Regions from separate parts of the Nonomuraea sp. NPDC003709 genome, predicted to be linked through region 2. Evidence: riboswitches for the same ligand, from Rfam matches in the RefSeq annotation. Region 2 holds a riboswitch; the other holds the start of a gene.
What was found. A riboswitch is a leader RNA that binds a small molecule or an ion and turns the genes downstream of it on or off. The one in region 2 is predicted to bind cyclic di-AMP.
Positions count from the first base shown of each region.

Region 1: linked by a shared signal. The riboswitch ahead of ABZX61_RS11330 (C40 family peptidase) and the one ahead of ABZX61_RS07360 (CHAP domain-containing protein) in region 2 are both predicted to bind cyclic di-AMP.

Region 1 covers NZ_JBEXMW010000003.1:570,131-574,748, forward strand. The annotation lists gene ABZX61_RS11325 (LuxR C-terminal-related transcriptional regulator) at 297-509, shown strand; gene ABZX61_RS11330 (C40 family peptidase) at 536-1,576, opposite strand; cyclic di-AMP (ydaO/yuaA leader) riboswitch at 1,582-1,731, opposite strand; gene ABZX61_RS11335 (amino-acid N-acetyltransferase) at 2,008-2,577, shown strand; gene ABZX61_RS11340 (RDD family protein) at 2,663-4,051, shown strand; gene ABZX61_RS11345 (RDD family protein) at 4,162-4,618, shown strand, end outside.
Region 2 covers NZ_JBEXMW010000002.1:617,059-621,676, forward strand. The annotation lists gene ABZX61_RS07355 (YoaK family protein) at 1-384, opposite strand, end outside; gene ABZX61_RS07360 (CHAP domain-containing protein) at 666-1,352, opposite strand; cyclic di-AMP (ydaO/yuaA leader) riboswitch at 1,366-1,503, opposite strand; gene ABZX61_RS07365 (Gfo/Idh/MocA family oxidoreductase) at 1,621-2,574, opposite strand; gene ABZX61_RS07370 (aldo/keto reductase) at 2,594-3,415, opposite strand; gene ABZX61_RS07375 (hypothetical protein) at 3,513-4,457, shown strand; gene ABZX61_RS07380 (DUF6716 putative glycosyltransferase) at 4,460-4,618, shown strand, end outside.

The sequences.
Region 1 (4,618 bases), on a different contig from region 2:
ATCGCGTCACGGACGCGTGTCCCGCGATAACGCGGGTATCGATCATGCGGAATATCCATGGCGAACTGATCGAAAACCGGAACGCTGGTCAGGGCCATTCCGGAAGCCCCAATGTGATCACTCTACGTTCTGACATATCGCGAGTGCGTCATATATAGCGGATCATGTCAATAGCGCTCGTCAAGTGCGGCGATTGTCATGCTTGACGACCTTTCCACGATGCGTTTACCGTCTGCGAGGAGCGGCTTTGGCCCGTCTGTGAGGTCCAAGTTCTGCTGTTGGGGGGAGGGCTCCCGATGGATGTGCTCACTGAAGGCGTTGAGCTCAGCCATGCTGATTTGGCGCTGCTGGCGGAGTTGGCCAAGGGAGTCACGGTCGATCGGGTTGGGCGGCGGCTGGATATCAGCGGGCGCACGGTACGACGAAGATTGCGCGGCATCTGCGACCGCATAGGCGTGGCCACGGCGATCGAGGCCGTGGCCTGGGCAGCCCGCCGCCAGCTGATCTAGCCGCGGCGGACCGCCGGGGTGCGGGCTCAGTCGGCGATGCGCACCGCGCCGGCGAACGGCCGCCTCGCGATCGACGCGATCCGTACGACGTCACCCGTCTGCGGGGCGTGCACCATCATGCCGCCGCCGATGTAGATGCCCACGTGGTGCAGGTCGCTGTAGAAGAACACCAGGTCGCCCGGCCGGAGTTCCTCGCGCGAGACGTGCCGGCCGGCCGTCCACTGGTCGCCGGTGTAGTGCGGCAGCGAGATGCCCACCCGCTGGAACGCCGCCATGACGAGCCCGGAGCAGTCGTACGAGCCGGGGCCCTCGGCGCCCCAGACGTACGGCTTGAGCTGCTGCGTGAGCGCCCACCGCGCGGCCTCAGCGGCCTTCCCCGAGCCCGGGATCGGCAGGTTGACGCGCACGGCCCGCGTGCCGGGGCGCCCGGCCTCGCCCAGGGCCCGACTGAACAGGCTGCTCTCGACCTTCGTCACCAGCTTGGTGATCTTGTTGCGCTTGGCCTCGAGGTCCGTGACGAGCTTCTGGACCTCGTCGATGCGGGCCGTGGCGCTCTCCTTGGCGCGGGTGGCCGTGTCCATCGCCTTGGTGAGCTGGTTGATCTCCTCGCCCTGCTCGGTCTGCAGCGCGTACGAGGTCGCGGCGCGGTTGAGGAAGCCCTCGGGGTCGTCGGAGGTGGTGAAGGCGAGGGTCTTCAGGCCGCCCGTGATGTAGGCGTTCTGGGCCAGCGCGACGGCTTTCGAGCGCTTGGCGGCGAGATCCGTCTCGCTGCTCGTCAGCGTCTTCTCCGCGGCCTCGGCGGCCTTCTTGGCGGTCTTGAGCTTCTCCCGCTGGCCGTTGTACTGCTCGGTCAGCGTCTCGATGTCGGTGTGCAGCTTCGTGGCCTGGTCGGCGAGCTCTTTCAGCGAGGGCTCGGGATCCGCGGACGCCGAACCGACGGGGATGGCGAACAGCAGCGCGGCGACTGTGAGACTCACCACACCGACGCGGCGTCGTCGCCGGGCCCGTTCCGGAGGGCGGGCGTGCTTGCCCGCCGACTTCCCCCCACCGCTGAGCGTGGGCTTCACCAACCAGCTCCTCTCGTCGACGCCTACCGGGTTAGCTGACGGGTTCGGGCCGGAGCAGCCCTACCGAAAGACTCGGATTCACCCCAGTGGTGGCGTAGGAGGTCGCCACCGGCGGTTCCCCGGCTTCTCTTGCGAGAATTGGGCGTGCATCCCGCGCGACACGCGGGAAACATTGTCGCTGGACACTAATGCACTCCGGGTTCGTGCTCAACCAGAACTGCCAAGTCTGTAGAGGTTTCACAACCGAAGGGTCACAAGGTGATCTCGTGGTCACCCGTGCGGAAGAGGCCCTACGCCCTATTTGTCCGCGCTTTCGGCGGGCGCGAGCTGGCCGCGCGGTCCCGTGCCGATCTGACCACGAGATGTAACAAGATGGGCCGAGACATGGGAGTTAGGGCTGAGCCGTAATGAGATCTGTACCCTGGAGAACCATGGAGCAGGTGGCCGAGCTGACAGTGCCCGAGACCGCGGTGGTGGTCCGGCGTGCCCGCACGCCCGACGTGCGCATGGTCAGACGCCTGGTGGACACCTACGCGGGGGCGGGGCCGCGGCTCCTGGAGAAGGCCACGGTGACGCTGTACGAGGACGTACAGGAGTTCTGGGTGGCCGAGCGAGACGGGCAGGTCGTCGGCTGCGGCGCGCTCCACGTGCTCTGGGAGGACCTCGCGGAGGTCCGCACGGTGGCGGTGGATCCCGAGTGCCGGGGGATGGGCGTCGGCCACCGGATCGTCTCCGCGCTGATCCAGCAGGCTAAGGATTTGGGTCTGCGACGTGTATTCTGTCTTACTTTTGAGGTCGACTTCTTCGCGCGACTCGGGTTCCGCCCGATTCAGGGCACACCGGTCTCACCTGAGGTCTACGCCGAACTGCTGGCCTCGTACGACGAGGGTGTTGCCGAGTTTTTGGATCTTGAACACGTCAAGCCGAACACGCTGGGAAACACCCGCATGCTGCTCCACCTGACATCGGGTGACGTGGACCTTGACCAGATGGAAAGGTGATTGTTGATACCTATGTCGATACGTTGGGCAGCACAGGCATGTGTCCTGACACGTGCCACATGCGCACTCGAAGCGAGGTGACACGGTGAGCACCGGACAGCCGCCGTATCCACAGGACGAATCCGGAGACAACTCTGCGCCTCCCTATTACGGGCAGCAGAACCAGGGCCGCCACCCCGGCGAGCCCGACCCGGACGCGACTGTGATCGGCTACCGGGCGGACGACGCCTATGGGCAGCAGCCCCCGTACGGTCAGCAGGGCTATGGCCAGCAACAGCAGTACGGACAGCAACAGCAGTACGGTCAGCAGCAACCCCAGTACGGACAGCAGCAGCACGGCCAGCAACCCCAGTACGGCCAGCAGCAGCAGTCCCAGCCTGACTACGGCCAGCAGGCCCAGTCCCAGCAGGGCTACGGGCAGCAGGGCTACGGTCAGCAGCCGCAGTCCCAGGCGGACTACGGTCAGCAGCAGTACGGCCAGCAGGGCTACGGTCAGCAGCCGCAGTCGGGTCAGCAGGGCTATGGCCAGCAGTACGGCCAGCAGCAGCAGTCCCAGCCCGGCTACGGCCAGCAGGCCCAGTCCCAGCCGGGTTACGGGCAGCAGCCGCAGTCGGGTCAGCAGGGCTACGGCCAGCAGTACGGCCAGCAACCCCAGTCGCAGCCGGACTACGGTCAGCAGCAGTACGGCCAGCAGCCGCAGTCCCAGCCGGACTACGGTCAGCAGCAGTACGGTCAGCAGCCCCAGTCGCAGCCCGATTACGGCCAGCAGCAGTACGGCCAGCAGGGCTACGGCCAGCAGCAGCAGTCCCAGCCCGGCTACGCCCAGCAGGGCTACGGCGACCAGCAGTACGGCCAGCAGCAGTACGGGCAGCAGGGTTACGGGCAGGCGCAGCAGTACGGCCAGCCCGGCTACGGCCAGGCCTACGGCCAGCCCGGGCCCGTGGGCGTGCAGCCGCCCGGCGCGCCGGCACCGCTGGCGGAGTGGTGGCAGCGCCTGGTGGCGAGGCTCATCGATGGGGTCATCCTCTTCATCGTGAACCTGGTCATCGGTCTGATCATGGGCGTGCTGTTCCTGGCCACCTACTCTTCGCTGGACGGCAGCAGCGGCGGCATGTTCTCAGGTGTGGTCGTGACCATCCTGACGGCGCTCGTCGTGACCGCCCTGTGGGTCGCCTACGACTTCTTCCTCCTGAAGGCGAAGGGGCAGACCGTCGGCAAGATGGTCATGGGCATCAAGGTCGTCCCCGTGGGCCAAGGCATACCGCCGGGTGGCCTGCCGACCGACGTGGCGCTCAAGCGCGCCGGCGTGACGTGGGGCGGCTGGATCCTCAACGCTCTCCCTCTGGGCTTCATCGGCTCGCTGCTCGCCTACGCGGCCGTGGGCGTCAACGGCGCCTCCCAGCTCTGGGACAAGCCGCTGCAGCAGACGTTCGCGGACAAGTTCTCCAACACCGTGGTGGTGAAGATCAAGTAGTCCAAGCGTCAGGTAAAAGCAGGGGCCGGCTTCGCGTCGGCCCCTGTTTTGTGTGCACAGGCCGTACCAAAATGGGGAACCTGAGCCGCTGATGACGCGAGGTGGGGGTTATGGCCGGGTCGCCGCCGCGGGCGGACGCGCCGCCCGCGGAATGGTGGGAACGGCTCGCCGCCCGGGCGATTGAGGCGTTCGTCTTCGGGGTGCTCTATTACATTCTGTTCATCGCGCTGTGGGGCGTCTTCCGGACTGTAGGGATGCTGGAGGCGTTCGACGGCCGGCTGCCCGGTGTGTTCGCCTGGCTGGCGGCGGGGCTGGCTTATACCGGCTACGACTGGCGGGCCCATTACCGGCGCGGCAGGACGTTCGGCAAGGCGATCATGGGGATTCGCCTGGCGCCGCCCCACGTGGCCTCCAGGGCGCTGCTCAAACGGGCCCTGGTCTATCCGGGCCCCGTCATGCTGATGGGCATTCCCGTGGCCAATCTGGTGGCCGGAATGCTCCTGTTCTGCGTGGGGCTGCTCATCCTGATCGACAAGCCCCTGGAACGCGGGCCGCATGACAGGCTGG
Region 2 (4,618 bases):
GGCGGCGGCGACGAGGAGCGCGTGTACGGCGGTGGCGGCAACAAACGCCCGTCGCGGGTTCGCGGTCCGCCTGATCGCCCGGCCAGCGCTCCAGGCGCCGGCTCCGAAGGCGACGAGGGCCGCCGGGGAGGCCCATCTGGACATCTCGGCCTCCCCGGCCAGGGCGAAGCTGAGGAAGACGATGTTGCCGGTCATGTTGGCGACGAAGACGCGGCCCAGGCCGAGGAAGCTGACGGCGTCGACGAGGCCGGTGACGAAGGCCAGGAGGATCAGCAGGGCGGGCAGGACGCCGTGCGGGTTGGCGCCGCGCGGGAAGAGCCCGTCGGCGACCCGTCGCAGCCCACTCCGCACCAGCCTTCCGGGGCGTCTGCGCGCGGCTGGCATGGTGGGCGGCTCCTTGGCGAGGTCGCGGGCGGTTCGCCTGGGGTCTTCCCCGGTGACGGGCCGCCGCACTCGCGGGGGTGAAACGCGACGGCCGAACGGCACCGATCGCCGGGTTCCGCTCGGCACCCCGCCGCGCTCGCGGGGGTGAAACGCGACGAGCGCGCGTCCCGTTGCGGGACGCGCGCTCGTTCGGCGCCGGGGGAAGGCCGGCCAGGAGGTGCCTGGGGGAGTCCGGTCAGTAGGCGCCTGGGGGAAGTCCAGCCTGGAGGGGGACGGCCCGGTCAGGAACGGTACTGGGGGTAGCCGTAGCCGACGACCTGGGACTTGGGACGGACGCGCTCCTCGACCTTGCCGTTGCCGGTGTTGCCCTCGACGGTCGAGATGGTGCCGTCGCCGTTGTCCTTCTCGACGAACCCGACGTGCTTGATGTCGTCGAGGTTCTTGCTGCCGCTCCACGAGAAGTACACGATGGCGCCGGGCTTGGCCTCGGTGCCGAAGCGGTGGTTGGCCTGGAACCACTTGGCGTGGGCGACGGTCCAGGCGTCCCAGCCGATCTGCGAGCGGGCGCCGGTCTGCTCGCCCACCCAGGAGACGAACATCGCGCACCAGGCGGCGTTCAGGTAGTCGGCGCGGCTGCCGCCGTCACGGGCGATGGTCTCCGCGGCGCGCTGCGAGTTGGCGTACCAGCGCTGGAACTTGGTGCCGCCGCCGGCCGCGTTCTCGGTGATGCCGACCTGGGACTTGGCGAGGGCCAGGACCTCGCCGGCGGTGGCGCTGACCTTGGCCTCGCGCGAGCGCTCGGCGTGGTCGGCGACGGTGGCGGTGCCGGCGACGGTGTCGATCGGCTGCTTGTCCGCTGCGGTGGCGCTGGTCATGTGGGCGCCGAACGCGGTCCCGAGGATGGTGGCGCCGAGAAGGGCGCGGGCGATGTTGGTCTTCGCAGCAGAGGTAAAGCGGATGTTGGCCATCGAGGGGGTTTACTCCTTGCTTCCATGCCGCTTACCGGGTTAGCTGACGGGTTCGGACGTGGAAGCTGCCCTACGGCACCGAAGTGCCGATTCACCCCAAAGGACGTGGGTCCCCGGTTCCGCCCGAGGGCGGATTCAGCGGTCACAGGACGTTCCTGTGATGTGTCTTGCGATGGTCGGACAAGTCCGGACAAACCGGACGTATGTCTCAAGAATGCCTCAAACGTAATGCATAAGGCAAGAGCGTTACAAATCGATAAAGGCCCAGCTAGGCGACCTGCCTGCGAGCCTCGGCCAGAAGCCCCATCATGGCAAGGGATTCGTCGAGCGGCATGATCGAACTTTCGGTCCTGCCTTCGGCCGTCGCGGCCCGGACCTCGCGGAGCTCCCCGGCGTACCCGTTGTCGGCCGGATCGAGGATGTACTCCTCCGGCTCCATGGAGGGCCCGGAGAGCAGAATCCGCGGCGTAGCCCAGAACGGTGCCTGGAGGTCCGCCCGCATCTGAGTCCCTACAACACTGGCATGGTTCGGGTAATTCCCGAGCAACGAAGTCTCCACGAGAGCCTTCCTGCCACCGGGGTAGAGCAGCACGCCGCCGGCCTCCGCGTCGACGCCGTTGGGCGCCAGACTGCCGGTGATCCGCAGGTCGGAGGGCATGCCGAGGATCAGCTGGGCCAGCCCGAACGGGTAGATCCCCAGGTCCAGGAGCGCCCCGCCACCGAGCTCCGGCGCCCACAGCCGGTGCTCCGGGTCGTAGGGCTTGGCGAAGCCGAAGGAGGCGTGCACCGAGCGGAGGTCGCCGAAGCGCTCGTCGGCCGCGATCTTCTGGACGAGCGGGTTGAACCGCATCCACATCGCTTCCATCAGGAACACGCCCGCCTCGCGCGCCAGGCGTACCATCTTCTCCGCGTCGTCCACGGTGGCGGCCAGCGGCTTCTCGCACAGCACGGCCTTGCCCGCGGCGATGGCGACCTCGGCCACCTCCAGGTGCTGGGCGTGCGGCGTCGCCACGTAGATCGCGTCCACGGCCGGGTCGGCGCAGAGCCGCTCATAGGAGTCGTACGCGGACTCCGCCCCCAGCGTGGCGGCCAGTGCCTGCGCCCGCCCCAGGTTCCTCGATCCGACGGCGGCCACCCGCATGCCCGGTTCGGCCGCGATGGCCGCCCCGACGGTCCGCGCAATATTCCCTGTCGCCGCTATGCCCCACGCAAATTCCCGCACGCGGGAGATCGTAGACGAGTCAGGTCATGTTGAACGTGTCGGGGTCGGGTCCGATCCGCTGGCCCCTGTTCATCGCGCCGATGGCGGCCATGTCCTCGGCGTCGAGGATGAAGTCGAAGACGCCGATGTTCTCGGCGATGCGCGCCGGGGTGACCGACTTGGGGATCGCGACGTGGCCCAGCTGCAGGTGCCAGCGGAGCACGATCTGCGCGGGCGTCTTGCCGCACTTGTCCGACAGCTTGGCCAGCGCGGGGTCGTTCAGCAGGCCCTGGCCCTGGCCGAGCGGGCTCCACGCCTCGGTGAGGATGCCGTTGGCCTCGTGGAAGGCGCGCAGCTCGCGCTGCTGGAGATACGGGTGCAGCTCGATCTGGTTGATGGAGGGCACGAGGTCGGTCTCGTTCATGAGGCGGGTGAGGTGGGCGATGCTGAAGTTGGAGGTGCCGATGGCCTTGGCGCGCCCGTCACGGTAGATCTTCTCGATCGCCTTCCACGCCTGCACGTACTTGTCCTGCTGCGGCACCGGCCAGTGGATGAGGAAAAGGTCGATGTAGTCGAGGCCGAGCCGGGCCAGGGACTCGTCGAAGGCCGCCTCCGCGCGGCCGTGGTTGGCGTTCCACAGCTTGGTGGTCACGAACAGCTTCCGGCGCGGCAGCTCACTTTCGCGTACGGCCTGCCCCACGCCTTCCTCGTTGTCGTACGCGGCGGCGGTGTCCACGTGCCGGTAACCGGCCTTGAGCGCGGTCGTGACGGCCTGCGCGGCCTCGTCGGCGGGGACCTGCCAGACGCCGTAGCCGAGCTGCGGGATCTGCACGCCGTCGGTGTTGAGCATGAGCGAGTTCATACTCTCCATTGTTCACGTCGCGTTTCTGGTGGCTTAAGGCGGCGGGGCTAGCTTGAAGCGGTCGTGAACGGGCCATCACCCGGCTGGGAGGACAGGAGTGGTCGAACAGGCGTCGGCCTGGGTGGAGTCACCGCTCCAGATGCTGTGCGCCGTCGAGGCCCATTACGCGGGCGTGCTCGGCCCCGAGACTGTGGTCGTGCCGCGCGCCGGTCTGAGGCCGTTGAAGGCCACGCGTCGGGAGCTGAGGTCGCTTGGGCTGCCCGACGGCCTGGAGCTGGCGGAGCCGCGTGAGCGCATGCCCAGGCGCGTGCAGGCCGTCGGTGACGCCTTCTCCGGCAGGGTGCAGGTGCGCTGGCTCACCTCGCGTCCCGGACGCATCGTCATCGTGGACGACGGGCTGGCCACGCTCCGGCTGCTGGAGCTGCTGGCCGCGGGGCCGTACCGGCCGCTGCTGCGGGCCAGGGCCCAGCCGACCAAGCTGCGCTCCGTGCTGGGCCTGGCGGCCGCGCTGCGGCTGCGCCTGAGCGACGTGTCGGTCTTCACCGCCCTGCCCGTGGACGAGGCTCTGGCGGACGGCGTACGGCAGGCCGGGATCAACCTGGTACGCCACCAGTTCGACTGGCTGCGTGCCCAGCCGCCCAGCGCGGAGGGGCCCGCGGAGCGCACGGTCGTCCTCGGCACCTCGCTCGTCCGGAACGGGCTCGTGCACCGCGACCACTACCTGCGCTGGCTGACGGACCTGGCGGCCCAGGAGCCGCTCGCGTACTACCCGCACCGCCGCGAGGACCCCGTGGACGTGGCCCTGATCAGGGAGCGCCCCGGCATCACCGTGCACGACGTGGGCGCGCCGGCCGAGCTGACGCTGCGCGGCCTGGACGCGGGCCAGCGCGTGCTCAGCCTGCCCTCGACCGCGATCACCTCGCTGCGGGTGCTGCTCAGCCCGCGCGGTGTCGCCGTGGAGCCCGTGGACGTTCCAGACGACTGGTGGACCAGCAGGGCGGCCCCCGCCCTTCGCTCGCATCTGACAGGAGTGTCCGGTTGAAAGTGTTGGCGGTCGCCGACTCCGACTCGTATCTGAAGTGGGCGGCCTGCCTGCTCGGCGACCTTCCCCCCGGTGGCACGGCGGAGCTCGTGGTGGTGCGCACGCCGATCGCGCCCTCGCCGGAGCAGATCGCCGCCGCCGTGGGCGGTCTGGAGCCGCCG